3 regions of the Leuconostoc lactis genome follow, and region 1 is predicted to be linked to each of the others. Evidence: predicted binding sites of a transcription regulator. Region 1 holds the regulator's gene; each other region holds the start of a gene.
The links. The regulator Rex, encoded in region 1, represses fermentation and respiration genes when NADH is low (regulators of the CRP and FNR family bind a similar motif). The targets are predictions, from matches to a motif close to TTGTGAANTANTTCACAA.
Positions count from the first base shown of each region.

Region 1 (7,532 bases):
CAACCGTTTTGGCTTTGCCAGATGTTGCCCGATTTTTATTGGAAGTCGATGAGTTGAATCATCAAGCGATTCAGCTGTATGAAAAGATGGGCTTTTCACCTTATCACCGCCGTGAAAAGTATTATAAAAATGGTCATGCCGCGATCATGATGGAAAGGAAAATGTGAGCACAGGTTACTAAGGTAACCACTCACACGCATAAATATGACAAAAATCATAGCATTTGAATCCAGCGCTGATGAAACCAGCGTTGCCATTGTGGAAGATGGCCATATTGTCCTAAGCAACGCCGTGGCGACACAAATCAATTCCCATCAACGTTTTGGTGGTATTGTACCGGAAGTCGCCAGTCGACATCATATTGAATGGATTACACGCGTATTAGATGATGCGTTGGCCACAGCTAACGTGTCACCATCGGAGCTTGATGCGGTGGCGGTGACCTATGGGCCTGGCCTGGTAGGTTCTTTATTGGTTGGCTTAATGGGCGCAAAGACCTTTGCGTTGGCCCATAACTTGCCGATTGTACCAGTGAATCATTTGGCCGGGCACATTGCAGCGGCCAACTTTAATCAGCCAATTCGCTATCCAGCCTTAGCTTTGATGGTATCTGGCGGTCATACCGAACTGGTCCTCATGCAAAACGAAAATGAGTTTGCCGTGTTAGGGGAAACGCGTGATGATGCAGCAGGGGAAAGTTTTGATAAAGTTGGCCGTTTGTTAAAGCTGCCTTATCCAGCGGGTAAAACGATTGATGATATGGCGCACAAAGGGCAACCAACGATTAAGTTTCCCACCGCTATGGCACATGAAGACAATTATGACTTTAGTTTCTCTGGCTTAAAAAGTGCGGTGATTAATTATGTCCATCACGCTGAGCAAAAGGGTGAAACAATTGATCAATATGATTTAGCAACGAGTTTCCAAAATGCAGTTGTGGACGCGCTAGTTGGTCGGACGAAGCGCGCCTTACAAGACTATCCAGTTAAAAGTTTTATCTTGGCTGGTGGCGTTGCGGCTAATTCACAATTGCGAGAGACGTTAGAAGAATTGCTGGCGTCATTTCCAGAGACAACGTATATTCCTGTGCCACGGCAATATACGGGTGATAATGCCGCGATGATTGGGGCAGCAGGCTACTGGAATTATAAACAAGGTATTTTTGCGGGCTTAGACTTAAATACTGATCCAGGCTTAGATTTTGAACTAATATAATCGTAATAAGATTGTGAATCTATCACGATCTTTTGTTGCGATCCTTATTTTTGTGGTACAATAGTTATGCAAAAGTTCACAAAGTAATCTAAGGTGCCGATTTCATCAGACAATCACGTCTGCGTTTGGTGAAACAAGCATGATAATAACGACATTAACACTGGAGAAAATTATGACACAACCTAAAATCCCGCGTGCGACCGCAAAGCGTTTGCCGATTTATTTCCGCTACTTAACATTTTTACACGATGCGGGGACTGACCGCATTTCTTCTGCTGAATTAAGCGATGCAATCAAGTTTGATGCGGCCACGATTCGTCGTGATTTTTCTTATTTTGGTGCCTTAGGCAAGCGTGGCTATGGCTACGATGTCAAGGCGTTGCTGGATTTCTTTGCCAATGTGTTGGATCAAGACAGTCTCATTAATGTGGCGTTAATTGGTGCTGGAAATTTGGGGCAAGCTTTGCTTAACTTTAACTTTCACCAGTCTTCTAACATGCGTATTTCAGCGGCTTTTGACGTGGATAAGTCACGTGCAGGCACAATTATGGCCGGTGTGCCGATTTATTCAATGACTGAATTAAAAGAGCAGATTACTGCGCAACGGATTAACATTGCCATCTTGACCGTACCACAAGGTGTCGCCCAAGAAATCACAAATGAACTTGTGGATGCTGGGATTAAAGGGATTTTGAACTTTACACCTTTGCGTGTGACGGTACCAAGTGGCGTGCGTGTGCAAAATGTGGATTTGACCAATGAATTGCAAACATTGGTTTACTTTATTGAAAACTATGGTTCAATTACGACAGGATAATAACTAACATGCCGATTTTAGATTTAAATGATCAAGAAAAAGTACAGGCGTATCAACGTTTTGTTCGTGAGGATCCACGTGGCCAGGTGACCCAAGATCCGCTATGGGGTGAACTCAAAGCGAATTGGGGTCATGTTTATGTTTACCATGAAACGGCGGGGCAAATTGATGCAGTCTTAACAGTGTTAACGGTTGAAGCTGTGCCGGGCAAGTTGCTGGGATATGCTGGTCGCGGACCGATTGGCGACATTCATAATGTGGCGTTGATTAAAAGTATGATCCAAGAAGCTTTGGCGGCCTTGCCAGATAATGTCTTCCTCATTCGTTTGGACCCTGAAGTGGCCTATAGCGATGCGTTGAATGCCGAATATCAAGCAGCCGGTTTTGTGACACGTAATCGTGAGATTCACCACATGCATGGGAATATCCAACCACGCAAAAATGTGGTGTTGTATTATGATGGTCGTGGCGAGGGTGCGACACCGATTACGACGGCAGAAGAATTGATGTTACACTTCAAACGTGATTATCGTAACCAAATCCGTCGCGCGGCCAAAGATGGCGTTACCGTGACTGCTGGTGATTCTGAAGCGGATGTGCGCGCCTTTTTTGAGACTTATGTGATGATGGCTGCGGCACAAGGGATTACTCACCGGCCAATTGATTACTTCTTGCGTATGCAACAATTATGGGCTGGCACAGGCTTATTTAAAGTGTTCCTAGCACACTTTGAAGGTCGCGTGATTGCCAGTGGCATTGGTTTTAGCTATGGTGATGAAATTTGGTATATGTATGCCGGTTCTGATCGGCAATATGCTAAGCACTATGGCCCATATGCTGTGCAATGGGAAATGCTAAAATGGGGTCTGGCACTTGGCAAAGTCGAATACGATTTTGGCGGTGTTGGAGATTTTGTACCCGAAGATGGCCTCTATAAATTTAAGCACGGCTTTGCTTATCACGATCCACAAGCCGAATATATTGGTGAACTGGATTGGGTTGTGGATGAAACAGCCTATGAAACTTATCTTGAACAATTTAAATAACCCGCCGTTGGCGGCTTTTTTAGTTATTCAAGACTATGCTATAATTAAAATATTGTGGGCTAATTCATGACGTGGTTGACAAGATATGCAGGTATGGCTTGTGCACGACAAATTTGTTTTAGTAAACGACCGATATTTAAAAGGAGTGTGTTGTGAATGACAATCAAAATGATTGCGTCTGATATGGACGGGACTTTTTTGACAGCAAATGATGAGTATAATCGTCACCGTTTTGAACGTGTCTTGGATCAGCTTCAAGAAAAGGATGTCCGCTTTGTAGCGGCTTCGGGCCGGCAAGTTAAAAACTTGCAACAACTTTTTGCCCCCACAATTGCGAAAGGCTATGAAATCAATTTTGTGGGATCAAATGGCGCCATGGTGGCCACACCGGATGAACAACTCTATTCTGTTCATTTGTCGCCAGCACAATTACATCAAGTGATTGAATGGAATGCCAAGAATCCTGAATCAGCTGAAAATATTATTATCATGACGGGTGATAAGGCAACGTATGTCTCTAACCATGCTACAGGTCCGGTCGCTGATATGGTCTTTCAATTTTATCCAAATGTGAAGCAAGTGGAAAAATTGATGGAAGTTGATGACCACATTTTAGAAGTGACATTTGTCTGGCCAAATGATGAAGTACAACAGCACGTTGCTGAATTGCGACAAGTCTTTGGCGATGAACTCCATGCGACGGGATCAGGATTTGGTTCCGTTGATGTGTTGGGTAAAGGGGTCGACAAAGCGACTGGGTTGCAAGTTTTGCAAGACTACTATGACATTTTAGATCGTGAAGTGATGACCTTTGGTGATAATGGCAACGATTTAGAAATGCTGCAGAAATACGAACATGGCTATGTGATGCCAAATGCCGAACCATTTATGTTACAGGCTGTGGATAAGCGTGCCTTGAACACGAATGTTAACGATGGGGTGTTAGCAACAATCGAAGATTATTTTGGTTTAGCCAGCACTTCATAAATGATAGCAAACAAAAAAAGAAGGTTTACGCCTTCTTTTTTGTTTGCGGTGAAGCAAATCGGTTCACACCAATAGCCACTAAGACCCCCACAAATGTATCTGCAATACGATCAATCACGTAGACAACCGTCGCACCAGCTGGAATATTTAAGGCAATCATCAATAAAGCAGCAAGTGCGCCGATAACCCCACTATTAAAATTAAAACCATCTAAGAAAACAATGGTGATAATCACAAGCAGTGGGAGGATGATAATTGCGACCCAGTCAGCGTGGTCAGTTTGCGTATAAATGAGAAAGTAGACCAAGGCGAGTAAGCCACCAACGGTGTTTGAAATTAAACGGATCTTAGCAAAACTCAGCGTTTGATCCCAACTTTCACGTAAAGCAAAGACAGCCGCTAAAGCAGCGACAAATGGGGGACGGTTAAAGAAATAATAGACGGCAATGATTAACATGACCGCCATGGCTGTTTTTAGCGTCCGTAAACCGATACGGAATCGTCCAAATTGCATAACTGCCTCCACTAATATTCTTATCATTTTATCATAAAAAAATGGTAAAATCTATGTATCACAAAACGAAAGGATCTTGCAACATGGGCTCGATGCGCGTTGCAAGACAACAACACATGTCAAATCCAGTTTTAGATTTATTGAATAACCATCGTTCAATTCGTGCTTATACGAATGAACCGGTCACCGATGACATTGTGACAACGATTTTATCTGCTGCCAATGCGGGACCAAACATGAATAATTACCAACCAGTCACTTTTATTGAAATTACTGACCAAGCATTGAAGGCGGAAATTACAGCACAAGTCGGGATGACTTATATTGAAAGTGCCGCCCGTTATTTTGTGGTTGCCGTCGACTTTAATAAAGACTTGATTGGTTTAACACCGGAAGTACGTGCCTTAGCTGAGGAACGACTATCGACGTATGCTATGTTAGAGGGTGGCATTGTGTCGGCTGGTGTCGCTTTGGGACGCGCCCAAGTAGCCGCAGAAGCGCTTGGTCTGGGCAGTGTGACCATGGCTGGGGCACTAGGCGCCTTTGAATTATATGAACAACATTTACAATTACCAAAGTTCGTGAAAGCAGTCATGGGCTTTTCGATTGGCTACCCAGCACAAGAACCTGGCATTAAGCCAAAGTTACCAATGGCTGGGATGTGGATGAAAAATCATTATGATCAAGACCAAATGGTGGCAGCCGTCACGGCGTATGATCAAACGATGACCACCTATTATGCCGATCGGGGTGTTGATAGTTCCTGGGTGCAAAATAATACGAAACTTTTGACACGACCACGTGACTATACGGGTTTGAACAACTATCCAAAGCAAAAAGGCTTTCGCCTATCATAACGTCACACGACAGTTTAAAGACTAAACACGCATGGGTGTTTAGTCTTTTTATGTGGACAAGACAAATAGGAAGATACCGCCAAAAACAGCCAAAATATGATAAAATGAAAGCGCATACAATTTTTATTATCATTGTATATAAAATAATCAAAAAGGAGATCAAAACGCTATTATGACAATCCTGATGTTAGCACCAGTTTTACAGGAAAAAATTTGGGGTGGCACAAAATTAGCGACGTTTGGCTATCAGTTGCCATCCGACCACGTGGGCGAGGCATGGGTGATTTCCGCGCATGACAATGGGGTCTCAAAGATTACGCAAGGTGAGTTTGCCGGGCAAGACTTAGCTCAGTTGTGGACAGAACGACCAGAACTATTTGGCGGGCATGATCCTGAACAGGCATTTCCTTTATTAGCCAAAATTTTAGATGCCCAAGAAAACTTATCAATTCAGGTACATCCGAATGATAAGCAATCATCTGAAAACTTTGGCAAGACGGAAAGCTGGTATATCTTAGATGCCACACCTGACGCCAAGTTATACTATGGTCATCACGCCTCCACTAAGTCAGCTTTAAAAACAATGGTTGACGAACGTGAATGGTCGCAATTACTGCGTACAATTCCGGTGCAAAAGGGGGATTTCTTTTATGTCCCAGCTGGGACTTTTCATGCCTTGGGCGCTGGCGTATTAGCCCTAGAAATCCAACAAAGTTCCGATTCGACTTATCGTTTCTATGACTTTGATCGCGTGGATGCCACAACGCAGCAACCACGATCATTGCAAATTGATGCCGCACTGAGTGTCACTAAAGCGCCCCATGTTGATCCAATCTTGAACCAGAGATCGCGGTTGCAAGATCAAACAATCTTGACGCGTTTACTGACGTCGCCTAAGTTCACCATCGATAAGTTATCTGTTCGTGGGGAAAGTCATTTTAACCAGCACCATGACTACGAATTGTTTAATGTGATTGCCGGGGACTTAACTTTGACGGCTGAAGGGACGACGTACCACCTTAAAAAAGGCGATAATTTTATCATGCTAAAAGATACCGGTAATTATACATTATCGGGTTATGGTGAAGTGATTGTCAGCTTTATAACCCCAACAAGTTATCGTGAACAAGAGCTGTCATATCTTGATAATTAAGGGCAGAGCTGTTTTCAGGAAAGCGCGTGTAAAAAGCTTGCAAAAATGTAATGAAAGCGTTTACTTTTCATTAACAATGATGTATACTAATGACTGTAAACAATAACGGCAATAATATTTATTGTGAAAGCGTTTACATCGCGATTAAATTCATATATAATCGTACAGTAAACATTTATTGAGAAGGAGATTATCGATGGTTAATCTTATTGTTGCTAGTCATGGTGACTTTGCAAAAGGCATTATCATGTCGGGTTCAATGATTTTCGGTGAACAAGAAAACGTTGAAGTCGTGACATTCCAGCCGACTGAAGGACCAGACGATTTAGATAAGCATTATCAAGATGCCTTGGCAAAGTTTGATAATGACGACGACACATTGTTCTTGGTTGACTTGTGGGGTGGTTCACCGTTTAACCGTGCCAGCCTCATCCAACAACAAAATCCAGAACACGTCGCGATTGTGTCTGGGTTGAACTTGCCAATGTTGATTGAAGCTTATGGCGGTCGCCTAGGGATGAATTCAGCAGCTGATTTGGCGAAGTACTTAGTGCCAGTCTCAAAAGATGGTGTGAAGTCAGTGCCAGAAGCTGAAGAAGCAAAACCAGCGGCGTCAGAAAAGGCCGAAGCTAAAGCTGGTGCGACTGATGGTTTGAAGCCAGGTCACATCAACATCAATTTGGCACGTTTGGATACACGTTTGTTGCACGGTCAAGTGGCGACAGCTTGGACGCCATATTCAAAGGCTAACCGTATTATCGTTGTTTCTGACGCGGTTGCCCGTGATGAATTGCGTAAGAACTTGATCAAGCAAGCAGCACCAAACGGTGTGAAGGCGAACATCGTGCCAATCAGCAAGATGGAAGAAGTCGCCAAGGACGATCGTTTCGGTGGCGTTGATGCACTCTTGTTGTTTGAAACAGTGCAAGATGTTCTCCGTGCC
Region 1 covers NZ_CP042420.1:312,419-319,950, reverse strand. The annotation lists gene rimI (ribosomal protein S18-alanine N-acetyltransferase) at 1-167, shown strand, start outside; gene tsaD (tRNA (adenosine(37)-N6)-threonylcarbamoyltransferase complex transferase subunit TsaD) at 205-1,215, shown strand; gene FGL80_RS01525 (redox-sensing transcriptional repressor Rex) at 1,385-2,032, shown strand; gene FGL80_RS01520 (lipid II:glycine glycyltransferase FemX) at 2,041-3,078, shown strand; gene FGL80_RS01515 (Cof-type HAD-IIB family hydrolase) at 3,235-4,065, shown strand; gene FGL80_RS01510 (aromatic acid exporter family protein) at 4,091-4,579, opposite strand; gene FGL80_RS01505 (nitroreductase family protein) at 4,696-5,436, shown strand; gene FGL80_RS01500 (type I phosphomannose isomerase catalytic subunit) at 5,609-6,589, shown strand; gene FGL80_RS01495 (mannose/fructose/sorbose PTS transporter subunit IIA) at 6,786-7,532, shown strand, end outside.

Region 2 (7,532 bases), 550 kb from region 1:
GTACCAAAGCACAAACAACGCAGATTAGATGTGGTGCAACAAATTTACAAACTGCAACAACTCATCGCGCAAAAACGGGTGGATCAGCGCTTGATTGCCTATCTTTATTTGCAACAACGCTTATTATTGCAGGCACCGCTTTGGATTCATTTGGGGCAAACCTTTGGCCTGACAATCAGCAATTGGCAGTGGCGATTACAGAGTTTGTTAGTGTTAGAAAAAATTGGTGTTGGTCATGTTTTGCATCAGCAGGTGATGTTGGCCAAACTCAAGCCCTATGTTCTGGGAAATGCCACTTTTCAACAAGAACAAGTGATGGCGCTCATGCAAGAAATGGTGGCGCAGCATTTTATTGTGCAGCGTGGGGCTTATTTCTTAGTTGTTGAATTACCGGTGTGGTATGGGTCGTTGCGACAAAAATTAGGTCAAGTGAGAAAATAGTGATAAAATAAAGTATGATATTTTAAGAAGGGAATGTTAGTGTCCATCGATCATTTGAGCGACACTGACGCGTAATAATAATGGCACAACTACAACGCGATGAAGTACCTGAAGAGTTAACTTGGGATTTGACCTCCATTTTTGCAACCGATGACGAGTGGGAAACAGCTTACGATGCTGTGCATCAAGGGGCACATGCTCTGAAGCAATTTGTGGGGCATGTTGGTGATTCAGCCCAAACGTTGCAAACAGCACTGGAAGCTGATCTTGATTTGGAACGTCAATTGGAAAAAGTCTACGTCTATGCGCACCAAATTTATGATCAAGATACGACGAATCAAAAATATGCCGCTTTTAATAGCCGTGCGCAAGCACTTTGGTCTGAAGTAAGTGAAGCAACAGCTTACTTCCAACCCGAAGTGCTTAATATTCCAGAAGAAACGTTGACAAACTATTTGAAGACGGCAGGGTTACAACCTTACCAACATTTATTTGACCAAATTCTGGCGCAAAAGCCTTACACATTGCCAGCAGAACAGGAAGCACTTCTGGCCGGAGCTGGGGATATTTTTAATGCTTCAGAAAACACTTTTGGTGCGTTAGATAATTCCGACATGACGTTTGGGGATGTCCATACTGAAACGGGTGAAGTGGTGCCATTGACAAATGGCCTTTACAGTCTGTTGTTGGAATCTAAGTCACGTGAATTGCGCCAAGAAGCGTTTGAAACATTGTACGATAGTTACATTGCCTTGCAAAACACTTTCGCGTCAACGTTATCGTCACATGTCAAAGGTCATAATTATTTAGCTAAAGTGCGTCACTATCGCTCAGCACGGGAAGCAGCCATTCTACCACACAGCCTACCAACATCAGTGTTTGAAACGTTGCGTGAAACGGTTGATGCCAATTTGCCACTGTTGCATCGTTTTGTATCACTCCGTAAGCAAGTTTTGGGCGTTGACGATATTCACTCATATGACCTCTACGTACCGTTAGTCGATGAGATTGATTTTGATGTCACGTATGACAAAGCCAAAGACATTGTGTTAGCCGCTTTGGCACCATTAGGACCAGATTATATTGCCGTGGTTAAAAAGGCCTTTGACGAACGCTGGATTGATGTGGTGGAAAATAAGGGTAAGCGTACTGGTGCTTATTCGAGCGGCACATATGACACGAACCCATTTATTTTGTTAAATTGGCAAAATAACTTAAATAACGTTTACACTTTGGCCCATGAAATGGGGCACTCGGTGCATTCTTATTTGACCCGTCAAGCACAACCTTATCATTATGGTGATTACCCAATTTTCCTAGCTGAAATTGCATCAACAACCAATGAAAGCCTACTCACGGATTATTTGTTAAAGACAAATGATGATCCAAAATTCCAAGCCTATGTGTTGAATCAATATCTTGATGGCTTTAAGGGCACGGTGTTCCGACAGACCCAATTTGCGGAATTTGAAGATTGGATTCATGAACAAAGTGCAGCTGGGGTGGCGTTAACAGCTGACGCGATGAGTACGTACTATGCGGCATTGAATCAAAAGTACTATGGCCCAGATCTCTTCCCAGATGAAGAAATCGCGTATGAATGGGCGCGTATTCCACATTTCTACTACAACTATTATGTCTATCAATATGCCACTGGTGAAGCCGCAGCGACGACTTTGGCTGATCGTATCTTGAATCAGAATGGGGCAGAAGCGTATAAAGACTACTTAAAGGCCGGTGCCTCAGACTATCCATTAGCCGTTATCGGCCAAGCAGGGGTTGATATGACGCAAGCGGATTATTTGAAGGAAGCCTTTGGCGTGTTTGAAAAGCGTCTCGATCAGTTGACAGATTTGTTAGTTCACAAGTAACCACATTGATCTGTCTTATGATACTGCCATGTTTATGGTAAAATGATAGGACAATAAATGGAGAACAACAACATGCAAACGACACCGCCCGAAGAATTAGTGGCTGTTGCGCTTGAAGCGCTTGACGAAACTTATACACCGTATTCACATTTTCCAGTGGGTGCTGCGTTATTGACAGCATCAGGCACTGTGTTTAAAGGGATTAACATCGAAAATGTCTCTTTTGGTCTCACCAATTGTGCAGAACGCACCGCTATTTTCAGTGCCATGGCTGCTGGTCATCGCCAGTTTGCTGGTTTAGTAGTTGCAGGGCGCACAAATGAGCCAATTGCCCCTTGTGGTGCATGTCGACAAGTCATGGTCGAACTTTTCCCATCCGACATGCCAATTTGGTTGATTAATGATACTGGCAAAAGTGTGCAAACGACGATTGCGGATTTAATGCCAGGGTCATTTAACGCACTGGCGTAGTATCGTGTTGATACATCGCTGAAAGCACTGACTTGAAGGAGAGCATATGCAAAAGCAAAAAGTACTCGTTTTTGACGGCACGGCACAAGCCGCAATTGATTATTTAAAGGCCCATGATTTAGAAGTCATTTCAAATCCGCAACAAACAGATGCCGATTTTCTTGCTGCAGCTGATGTAGATGCGGTGATTTTGATGATGCATCCGCTATCTGAGCAACTATTATCACAGATGCCAAATCTTAAAGTGATTGCCCGTTATGGCGTGGGCTATGATAATGTTGATTTAGCTGATGCAACGGCACATGACATTGTTGTCACCAATACGCCAGGGGCGAATGCAACGGCGGTTGCGGAAACGGCCGTCATGCATATGTTGATGGCTGGCCGTTACTTCTATCAGCAACGACAGAGCATTACTGACCCCAACGTGCCAAATGGGACGGGTCAAGAAGTTTCGCATAAGACAGTCGGCATTATTGGTTTTGGTGCTATTGGTCAAAAAATTGATGAATTGCTGACTGGATTTGATGTCAACGTGTTAGCCTATGCCCGACATGATAAACCCGTCAAAAACGGCCGGATGGCCACACTAGATGAGATTTATACGACAGCAGACTATATCATCTTGGCTTTGCCAGCAACGCCAGCAACGCAACATATGATTGATGCGGCTGTTTTCAAGAAAATGAAAAACAATGCCGTTTTGATTAATATTGCGCGTGGGGCAGTCGTGGACGAAGCGGCCTTAATTGCCGCATTGAAGACAGGTGAGATTGCTGGTGCGGGACTAGATGTGGTTACGGTTGAACCAGTTGCACCAGATAATGAGTTATTGACGTTACCCAATGTTTTTGTCACACCACACGTGGCGGCAAAATCAGTTGAAGCGTTTGATGCGGTTGGTTTAGCAGCAGCACAAGAAGTTGTGCGTGTCTTAAACGGCGAAGAGCCAAAAAATCAAGTCAATTAAAAAAACACGTCGCCTTTTTAGGGCGACGTGTTTTTTATTCAGGTTTGTGTAATGAAACAGGGAGCATGTCAAGATCTGGCAATGCTTCATGATTAATTTCAGCAAATAGGACGTCAATTAGACGTTGTGCTGCCTCATGGATTGGCTGCACGATTGTTGGGAGATCGGGGTGCAACTGTTGGACAATTGGTGCACCGTCGTACCCTGCAACAATCACGTCCTCAGGGACACGAATATTTGCCCTGCGTAACGCATTTTGTAGTTGGACAGCCATCATGTCATTATAAGCAAAGACACCATCTACTTTTTGGGTCACGATCAAGTTAACAATCTCTGCCATCTCTTCGGCACTTGCAAATTCGTTAGAATTAGAATTGATATTGTGTTCGATTAACTGGCTTTTGTTGGCAATCGCATCCGAAAAGCCGACATAACGTTGTGCGGTTGGGGATGCAGAAGGGTCATTGTCACATAACACTAGCAGATTTTTAGCCCCTTGAGAAACCAGATACTCGCCAATGAGGTAGCCACCGCGATAATTGTCTTCATGAACAATCGGAATATTATCTGCTAAATGACGGTCATAGGCCACAATTGGCAGAAAGTTATCTTGATAACTAGCAATGCCGAGATTATGTGATGAGGTAATAATACCTTCCACTTGGTTAGCTGCTAACATTTGCAAATATTGTTGTTCTTTTTCAATGTTATTGGCACTCGTCGCAATAATCACTTTGTAGCCTTTTTTAAATAAGAGTTGTTCGATTTCGGTGGCTAAAGCGGTAAAAAATGGATTTTGAATGTTGGGGAAAATTAAACCGATAAATTGTGATGATTTACCTTGTAGTGAGCGCGCCATGGCATTTGGTTGGTAGTGCAACTCGCGCATGGCAGCATGAACTTTGTCGATCGTTTTTTGGCTCAAGGAACCGTAATTATTGATCACACGTGATACTGTTGTAATTGAAACGCCGGCCAATTCGGCGACGTCACTTAATTTTGCAACCATTGAAACCTCCGTTTACTGCTAAAAATTGTGTTGCATTTTTAATCACTAAGCACATTCTATTATACACTTTTTTGCAATAAAACTTTCAGCAAAAAAATTGATTAACGCTTGACAAATTATTTAAAAGGGTTAATATGGTCTTATAAGTTAAAAACATCACAAGTAAAACGGAGCGGAAAACATGGAAGCATTAGTGTTGACTGGTATTAAGTCACTGGAATTGAAAGAAATTGCACAACCCGAAATCAAGCCTGACGAAGTCAAGATTCATACAGCCTTTGCTGGTATTTGCGGGACAGACCATGCGTTATATGCTGGTTTGCCTGGTTCTGCACCAGCGGTCCCACCAATCGTCTTAGGTCACGAAAATTCAGGTGTGGTTGTTGAAGTTGGTTCAGAAGTCACAAACGTTAAGGTCGGTGACCGTGTGGCAGTTGATCCAAACATCTACTGCGGTCAATGCAAGTACTGCCGTACAGGGCGTCCAGAATTATGCGAACATCTCTCAGCTATTGGGGTGACGCGTGACGGTGGCTTTGAAGACTACTTCACAGCACCTGCCTCAGTTGTTTACCCAATCCCAGACAATGTGTCATTGAAGGCTGCAGCTTTGGTTGAACCAATTTCTTGTGCCGTTCACGGTATTCAATTGTTGAAGGTATCACCATATCAAAAGGCACTTGTCATTGGTGATGGCTTCATGGGACAATTGTTTGTGCAAATTTTGCAGGCTTACGGCATTCACCAAGTTGATTTGGCTGGTATTGTGGATGAAAAGTTGGCCATGGCGAAAGATAAGTTTGGTGCAAAGCGCACGTTCAATACAATGGCAGGTGACAAGATTCCTGATGGTGAATATGATGTTGTCATTGAAGCTGTCGGTTCACCAAAGACACAAGAAGCAGCCATTGAAGCTGCTGCGCGTGGTGGTCAAGTTTTGATGTTTGGTGTCGGTGGTCCAGACGACACATTTGAAATGAACACTTATGAAGTTTTCCAAAAGCAATTGACAATTCAAGGCTCATTCATCAATCCAAATGCCTTTGAAGATTCATTGGCTTTGCTATCATCAGGCAAGGTAGATGTTGAACCTTTGATTTCACATGAATTGGACTATGCCACTGTTGAAGACTTCTTGAACGGCAAGCTTGGCGTAGTGTCAAAGGCTGTTGTGAAGGTTGGCGGCGAAGAAGCGTAACCGGAAGACAGATCACGCGACAAAGTCATCAACGCGTTGATCGAGGGGGGGCAAATATGGCATTTTCAGATTATTATTCAGGTTTACAACACATCGGTATACCAACACATGATTTGGCAGCTGCGGAAGCTTTTTGGACAAAATTAGGATTTACGAAAACTGGTGATTTTCCAGTTGGACAAGTCATCTTTATGCAACGTGATAATCTTGTGATTGAAACGTGGTACCAAGAAGTGGTTGCCAATCAACCAGGCGCAATTAACCATATCTCATTGGACACGACAGATGCTGAGGCAGCTTTTGCGGCCGCAAAGGCTGAAGGTTTTGACCTGATTGATTCAGAAGTGCAACAATTAGCATTTTGGGACAAAGGGATTAAGTTCTTTAATATCCAAGGCCCAGATGCTGTCATTGTAGAATTTTGTGAAATTGTAAAATAAAAAAAGTTGGCGTAACGGCGCCAACTTTTTTTATTGCGTAGGATTGTGGTGGTGCTATCGTGTTTTCACATTTGTTTCTGAAAGGTACAAAAATACGATGAATTATTTTCTAAAATTAATCCTGACGAACGCTTGACACTGGTGATTTAAATCGATTAAACTAATAATGTAAGCGCTTAACAAAACGATAAAATAAAGCAATGATAGGACAATTTAACGTCACGACGTACTGTAAATGTTAACCACACATTTTAGTCAAGTTGTGGCGTGATTGTCAGTCTGTCTGGCAACGGGTGCGCCTTGTTTTGTCGCAACTGTGGACTTGGCGTCACCAGCCTGCGGCTTTTGATTGGGAGGCTACAGTCACAATGATCACCTTTGTTGTGTATACGTGTTTAAAGGGTGATCATTATGACAGCAAATGACTAAAACAGAGATAAGAAAAGAGAAAAAACATGGGACTATTAGGTGCAATTGAAGCAGGTGGAACGAAGTTTGTGGTGGCTGTTGCGGATGAAGACTTTAACATTGTCGATCGGACAGCATTCCCAACATTAGATGGCGAAAAGACGTTAGATCAGGTTGTTGCGTTCTTTGATCAATATGATAACATCGATGCCATTGGGATTGCCGCCTTTGGGCCAATTGATATTGTGCCTGAATCAAAGACTTACGGTTATGTTCTCGACACGCCAAAACACGGCTGGTCAGGGTATGATTTCTTAGGTCGTATGAAGGCTTGGCGTGATATCCCTTATTACTGGACAACGGATGTTAATGGTGCTGGTTGGGCTGAGTTTACCACAGGGGCTGCCAAAGACGTTGACAATATGGTGTATTTGACAGTTGGTACGGGTGTTGGTGCCGGTATTGTTTCTGGCGGACAACTTGTCAGTGGTTATGGCCACCCAGAAGCCGGTCACATCTTCTTACAAAAGCATCCAGAAGACACGTATGCAGGGCACTGCCCATTCCACGGTGCTAACTGTTTGGAAGGCTTGGCAGCTGGACCAGCTATCGAAGAACGCTGGGGCATGAGTGCCAAGGAAATTCCTGATGATCATTTGGCATGGCGCATGGAAGCCTTCTACTTGGCACAAGCGATATTGGATTATACGATGATCTTGCGCCC
Region 2 covers NZ_CP042420.1:861,697-869,228, forward strand. The annotation lists gene FGL80_RS04405 (competence protein CoiA) at 1-441, shown strand, start outside; gene pepF (oligoendopeptidase F) at 522-2,312, shown strand; gene FGL80_RS04415 (cytidine deaminase) at 2,385-2,783, shown strand; gene FGL80_RS04420 (phosphoglycerate dehydrogenase) at 2,830-3,753, shown strand; gene FGL80_RS04425 (LacI family DNA-binding transcriptional regulator) at 3,788-4,762, opposite strand; gene FGL80_RS04430 (zinc-dependent alcohol dehydrogenase family protein) at 4,944-5,960, shown strand; gene FGL80_RS04435 (VOC family protein) at 6,017-6,400, shown strand; gene FGL80_RS04440 (ROK family protein) at 6,856-7,532, shown strand, end outside.
Region 2: the regulator Rex is predicted to act here: its motif matches at 4,907-4,924, upstream of FGL80_RS04430 (zinc-dependent alcohol dehydrogenase family protein).

Region 3 (7,532 bases), 370 kb from region 1:
GGAGAAAGACAAGGTCTTAGCAATAATGTCTGATGTTAAAGCTAAATATTTAGCCTAATTTAGGTGAGTCATAAAGGTGCTTCGGGTTAACTGAGGCGCCTTTTGTGATGCACTTTGTGACAGCAAATCCGAGGACATTTGACAGGATTTGGCATACAATGGGGTAACAGCTCATAAAGAAAGTGTGAATACCATGTATGCAGTAGAAATGTTAAATTATGGGGAACCGACGGTCTTGGTCGATAACCTAGAGGCAGCAATGCCGATGATTAAACCCAAACAGGTATTGGTGAAACAACGGGCGACGGCAATTGACCCTTATGATGTGAAGTTTCGGCAAGGGTTGATGGGGACAGATAAGGCAACGCCGCTCATTCCAGGGTCATCAGTGGCAGGTGTTGTCGTGGCAGTTGGCGCTGAAGTGACGGCATTTGCAGTTGGTAACCGCGTGGCGGCATCGCCGCATTTGAAAAGTTATGCCGAATTTGTGCCAGTTGGGCAATCCCTACTCGCTAAAATTCCTGACGCAGTGAGTGATGTACAAGCGGCTGCGGTGGTACTGGGCGGGCAAACCGGTTATCAAATGATGGCCAAAGACTTAGCGGTTCAGCCAAGTGATACGGTACTCATTCAAGGGGGTGCTGGCTCGGTTGGTTTTACAGCCATTCAGGTTGCTAAATGGCTTGGGGTACAAACGCTTTATACGACAGTCCGTGGTCAGGCAGCAGCGGCTGTTGTACAGGCCGTTGATCCGACACTGCAGGTGATTGATGGCCAAACGACGTCGCTTCAAGCAGCTATCCCGGCAGGTGTGGATGTGATTTTAGATACGGTTGGCGGTGATACCTTGCAGACATCACTGGCCGTTTTGAAGCCGACTGGGCGATTGGTATCGTTGGTTGATACTATGGCTGATCCGCGCGTGACGATGGGCTATTTGCAATCTAACGGTACACAGCTCGCTGAATTATTGGCGTTAGTAGCCCAAGGTCAGGTGGTCGTGAACATTTCGGAAACACGCCCATTTAATGCAGAGAACGTCCGCGATTTTCAAACGCGCCAACACGTACTGGGTAAACTCGTGCTCACATTTGACTAAAAAGTATCACTTCGGTGATACTTTTATTTTGTAAGTAATCGTGATTTTTTTCACGTAATAAAAAATTAATGCCAATTTGTCATAATAAAAGTTTACAAATGCGCGAAAAACAGGTACAATTTATTTGTAAAATAATTCACATGTAAAAGGAGTATGCTTAACATGAAAGCAGCAGTTGTACGTGAAAATCCAGATGGATATGTTGATTTGATTGAAGATTGGGAACCAAAGCCATTAGCCTTTGGGGAAGCATTAGTGGATATTGAATATGTTGGACTTTGCCACACTGATTTGCATGTGGCGAATGCTGATTTTGGTAATCCAAATGAACTGGGACAACGTAATGGTAAGTTCCGTCGTGTTATCGGTCACGAAGGTGTTGGTCGTGTTTCAAAGTTGGCTGAAGGTGCCAGTGATTACCTCAAGATTGGTGATCGTGTTTCAATCGCTTGGTTCTTTGACGCCTGCGGTGTGTGTGACTACTGTGTGACAGGTAACGAAACATTCTGCCGTAAGGTACGCAACTCAGGTTACACAATTGATGGTGCGATGTCACAACAAGCTGTTGTGAACGCTAAGTACGCCGTTAAGGTGCCAGAAGGTTTGGATCCAGTACAAGCCACATCAATTACATGTGCCGGTGTGACAATGTATAAGTCATTGAAGGTCGGTGAAACAAAGCCAGGACAATGGGTATCGGTTCATGGTGCTGGTGGTTTGGGTAACTTGGCTGTTCAATATGCGCACAATGTCTTTGGGGCACATGTTGCCGTTATTGATGGTAACGAAGACAAGTTGGCTGCCGCACAAGAAAACGGTGCTGAAGTATTAATCAACCGTAAGAAGGTTGATGATGTCGCAGCCGAAGTACAAAAGGCAACTGGTGGTGTGCACAATGCGCAAGTCACAGCCGTTAATGCTGCTGCCTTTGACCAAGCCGTTGATTCACTACGCCCAATGGGTAAGTTGGTTGCGGTTGCTTTGCCACAAGGTGACATGGCTTTGAACATTGCCAAGACTGTCTTGGATGGTATTGAAGTGCGTGGCTCATTGGTTGGTACACGTGCCGACTTGAAGGAAGCCTTCCAATTCGGTGCTGAAGGTAAGGTTAAGCCAATCGTTGAAAAGGTTGCCTTTGCCGACATGAACGAAGTGATTGATGAAATGAAGGCTGGTAAGATTACTGGTCGTAAAGTGTTTGACTTCACAGTATTATAAGCAAAAAATCGTCCACTCTTGGGCGATTTTTTTGTTCGTGTCAAGCGGCGCTTGGCTGTCTTGGACATAGCAGTTTTTGTATGCCTGTGTTAGAATTGGGTAACAAATGTATTGGAGGAAACGACCTTTTTTCTGATGAAAGAGAGGTCAGTAATAAAGCATGCCATACTTTACACAACAACTTTTTAGCGGCCAGCGTGATCGTATTTTACGTGTTGTTGATACCGCCAGTGCGGATCAAGCAACGGCTGGCTTTATCCACATCTTCGATGAGCGCCGCGTTTATGATTTTGACTATGCAACAGAGATAACGGAAGGGCGTATCACGCAAGCAGAGTTTGACGTTGAAGGCGAAGCAAATAATACTTTTAGTGTTAATTTTATGCCAATCGTGAACGATGATGACGAAATTCCAGGCGAATTATTTGAAGAGTGGGCTGCCTTAATTGGTCGTGAATACGCATTGATGCCACATGTGCATATCAATATGTATCAACAAGCCTTGAAGCCGGAAATTGAACAAGTTGATGAGCCAACATTTGAAGCGCGTCTGTTAGAATTAATCACCCGTATTTTGGGTTCATCAATTGTCGGCTTTACTGAGAAGTCGCTCACGTTATTCCCAAGTTATTTAGTGCAAGAACAGCAAGCGGAACAAGCCCCACAAGGGCCAACAACCCAAATTATCTTGCCAGACTAAACTAAGAAATAAATTGACATAAAATAAGAATTATCTTAAAATAACAATATGTTAATAAAGTGATGACGAGTCAACCATTTGGCTACTAACCGTCAAACAGGACGCTGGCCTGCACACCGGACTGTTTGTCGTGCCCTGCTAATCAAAGTGATTAACAGGGTCTTTTTATTGGCAATATACTTGGAAGGAATAGTCTACAGGCGGATATCATCGCGTAGGCAAACGTGTTATATGACAAATAATCATCTCGTTTTACAAACGGATTTTGGCTTACAGGACGGGGCGGTAAGTTCAATGCGTGGTGTGGCTTACGGGGTAGCTAGTGATATAATCATTAGTGACCTGACCCATGGCATCACACCGTTTAATATTTTTGAAGGGTCATTTCGATTGTTTCAAACATTTAGTTATTGGCCAGCCGGTACGGTATTTGTCTCCGTTGTGGATCCTGGTGTGGGGTCTAAACGGCTCTCAATTATTGCCGAAACAACGGGTGGGCATTACATTGTGACGCCGGATAACGGGACGTTGTCGCATCTTTTGGCGCATGGGCTGATTGCGAGTGCTCGTGTTATTGATGAAACAACACAACGGCTACCGGGATCAGAAAAGTCTTCGACATTTCATGGTCGTGATATTTATGCTTACAACGGGGCGCAGTTAGCCAGTGGGCAAATTCAGTACACCGATTACCAACAAGTATTGCCAGTTGACCAATTGGTGAAGTTGCCAATGCAACCAGGGCGCTATCAAACGACAGCAGCTGGGGTTGCGCAGTTAGTTGGGAATATTGATATTACTGATGTTAATTTTGGCTCATTGTGGTCAAATATTCCCGTAAAAGAATTTGAAAAATTCAATTTAGCATATGGGGATGTCTTGCGTGTCCAAATTCAACATCAAGGGCATACCATGTTTGATGACGTCTTACCTTATGTGCATACGTTTACGGACGTGGCGCCAGGGGAACCGTTAATTTATATTGACTCCGTCTACACCGTGGCGTTTGGTGTGCATACGGGTAGTTTTGAACAAACTTATCATGTGGGTGCTGGACCTGAATGGGCGGTTACCCTAACAAAAGTGTCGGCGTGATCTAAAAAGCGAGGGAATAATATGCAAAAGAAGCAACAAAAAGCTGGCTTTTCAGTGCGGTCAGTCGTTGCCACAGGAATTGGGGCGGCTGTATTCTTTGTGTTAATGAAATTTATTGCCATTCCAACTGGCGTACCGAATACCACTATTAACGTGGCGGAAGGTTGGTTGGCCTTAATAGCGAGTTTATTTGGGCCGCTCGTCGGTCTGCTGGTCGGCATCATTGGGCACACCTTAAATGATGCGGTCACTTATGGCGCACCGTGGTGGTCTTGGGTGATCGCTGATGGTGTTTTTGGTTTCCTGTTAGGATTGAGTAAAAAATCGCTTGCCTTGGAATATGGCACATTAACGACTAAAAAAATTATTCAATTTAACATTTGGCAAGCGGTGGCCAATGTCATTGCTTGGGTGATTATCGCCCCACTTGGTGACATTTTAATCTACAAAGAAGCCGCTCAAAAAGTTTTCTTGCAAGGTGTTGTGGCGGCAGCTGTGAACACGATTTCTGTGGCGGTTATCGGCACACTTTTGTTAATCGCTTACGTCAAGTCTCGACCAAAAAAGAGCAGTTTGCGTAGCGAGTAAATCAGCAAGCGTTGCTTGCGTACATATCTTATCAATAAGGGGCATTATGGCAACACCACTCATTGAATTTAAAAACGTGACATTTAAATATCATGCGCAAGCAGAACCGACCTTGCATGACGTGAGTTTCCAAATTTTCCCTGGCGAAAAAGTTTTGATTGCGGGCGCCTCTGGTTCCGGTAAAACCACGTTACTGCGTTTGCTTAATGGTCTGATTCCGCATGCTTATGCGGGCGATATTTCTGGGGAAATGATACTTAACGGTCGCGACATTTCAGCGCAAAGTTTATTTGAGTTATCATTGCAAGCGGGAACGGTTTTACAAGATACTGACGCGCAATTTGTTGGCTTGACGGTTGCTGAAGACATTGCGTTTGCTTTGGAAAATGATCAACAACCGGTTGCGCGCATTAAAGCAGAGGTGGCCAAATGGGCAAAGCGCTTTGGTTTAAGTAATCGGCTAGAGTTGGCACCACAAATGCTGTCAGGTGGTCAAAAACAACGCACAGCCATGGCGGGTGTGTTGGTTGATGATGGTAAATTACTCTTATTTGATGAACCATTAGCCAGCTTAGATCCAGCAGCGGGCTGGGATGCGATGACCATGATTGATCAATTGCAAGCAGATCGTGATTTGACGGTGGTGATTATCGAGCACCGGATTGAAGAAGTATTACGTGCCAATGTGGATCGGATTATTGTGATGTCTGAAGGCCGTATCGTGGCTAATGACACGCCAACTGCCATTATTCAAGCTGGTATTTTGCCACAGTATGGCTTAGATGAGCCGCTGTATGTGCAACTGTTGCGGCGGGCACAAGTCGATGTCGCCCATTTGCCACATGTCGCGGATGTTCAAAAAGTTGAAGTTGCAGACCACCAATCAGCGATTGCCAAATTGCGCGTACCGGTGCAAACAACCGTTGTCCAGCAACCGCAACTGACACTTTCAAATGTTGACTTTAGCTATGACCCGCGCCAGCCACTCTTTCAAAATCTTAATCTCACCATCAACCGTGGGGAAATTGTCGGCATTGTTGGGAAAAATGGTTCTGGTAAAACCACCTTATCGCATCTCTTGACCGGCTTTTTAATGCCTGATGCGGGGGATATTCGCCTCGCAGGGCAGTCGGTTTTAGGCCAATCAATTAAGACACGGGCCGAGCAGATAGGTTATGTGTTACAAAATCCCAATCATATGATTACAAAGAGTACGGTTTTTGATGAAGTGGCAAGTGGTTTGGTGTTACGACAGGTAGATCCGGCTGAGATTGAGCAAAAGGTGCGGTCAGTTTTGCGCCTGCTTGATCTTGACGGGATGCGTAATTGGCCAATTGGCGCTTTGAGTTTTGGACAAAAAAAGCGTGTGACCATTGCGGCAGTTTTGGTACTTTCGCCACAAATCCTCATTTTGGATGAACCGACAGCAGGTCAAGATGCCACGCATACACAAGAGTTGTTGACGTTTTTGACGGCCATCAATCGTCAAGAACACGTCACTATTATCATGATTACACACGACATGCATTTGCTGGCTAATTTTGTGCAGCGCGCGTTAGTGGTGGTTGATGGCCAGCTATTAGCAGATACCACGCCGGCTGAATTATTAGCGGATGAAGCGTTGGTACAAGCGGCGAGTTTACGGACGACAAGTATTTATCAGTTAGCTAATCGCTTACAAATTGCCCATCCTGAGGAATTGAACGCGGCCGTATTACAGCACACAGCATCTGTTTTGGGTGAAGACAAAAAATCCTTATCAAAACAAGCACATGAGAGCAACGATGAATAACTTATTTGGGTACAAACAACGAGATACATGGTTAAACCAAACAACAGGCACTGCCAAGTTGATTGGTTTTTTAGCTTTGACAACGATTGGGATGATTTCGTATGATCCACGGTTTTTATTTGGACTGGGAATTTTGGCCATCTTGTTACTGCGAAGTGCCAAAATTAAATATCGTGAATACGCCTTTATGCTGAAGTTAGTCTTGTTTTTTGCCATCATTAACTTGGTGATGGTCGCGGTTTTGGCCCCTCAGTACGGCGTGCAACTTTATGGGACGCGCCATGTGCTTTTGGGTCGCGGGTATTGGGCGTTGACACAGGAGCAAGTCTTCTATGAGTTAAATCTCTTGTTGAAATACTTGTTCTCGTTGCCGTTAGCCATTATCTTGTTATTTACGACGAATCCGAGCGAATTTGCCGCGAGTTTGAACAAGATTGGCGTACCTTATAAAATTGCGTATGCATTTGCGATTACATTGCGCTATATTCCAGATGTTCAAAGTGATTACCGGACCATTAGTTTGGCTCAGCAGGCACGGGGTTATGAGATTTCTAAGCAGGCCTCGCTATGGGCACGTGCCAAAGGGGCCGTGCAAATTATTTTACCGCTCGTTTTTACCAGTCTAAATCGCATCGATACGATTAGTCAGGCCATGGAATTGCGCCGGTTTGGTCGTGAAAAAGGCCGCACGTGGTATCAAGAACAGCCATTCCGAATGCGTGATGTCGGGGTTGTGATGGGTGCCATTGTTGTCGTTGTTATCGGCGTGATGCTACTGTTTATGGATCATGGTCGGGTATATAATCCCTTCCGTCCTGTCGGGTAATTGGTTTTAGACAGGACACTGTTGACAACACGAACACGTGTTCTTATAATGAAGTAAGTAATGCTAGGTAGTGGAGGAAAATGTTATGCAACAGCAAACCTTTCGTCGCGCGTTAGAAGCCGCTATTTCAGCACAAAGCGTGGCAACGGTTGTCGATAAAGCTTATGCGTTTCAAGTCGAAAAAAATAATCAACGTCTTGCAAGAGCGCGCTAT
Region 3 covers NZ_CP042420.1:681,254-688,785, forward strand. The annotation lists gene gltX (glutamate--tRNA ligase) at 1-58, shown strand, start outside; gene FGL80_RS03455 (NADP-dependent oxidoreductase) at 194-1,099, shown strand; gene adhP (alcohol dehydrogenase AdhP) at 1,262-2,317, shown strand; gene FGL80_RS03465 (hypothetical protein) at 2,478-3,017, shown strand; gene FGL80_RS03470 (SAM hydrolase/SAM-dependent halogenase family protein) at 3,249-4,112, shown strand; gene FGL80_RS03475 (ECF-type riboflavin transporter substrate-binding protein) at 4,134-4,700, shown strand; gene FGL80_RS03480 (ABC transporter ATP-binding protein) at 4,747-6,492, shown strand; gene FGL80_RS03485 (energy-coupling factor transporter transmembrane component T family protein) at 6,485-7,318, shown strand; gene FGL80_RS03490 (hypothetical protein) at 7,404-7,532, shown strand, end outside.
Region 3: the regulator Rex is predicted to act here: its motif matches at 1,224-1,241, upstream of adhP (alcohol dehydrogenase AdhP).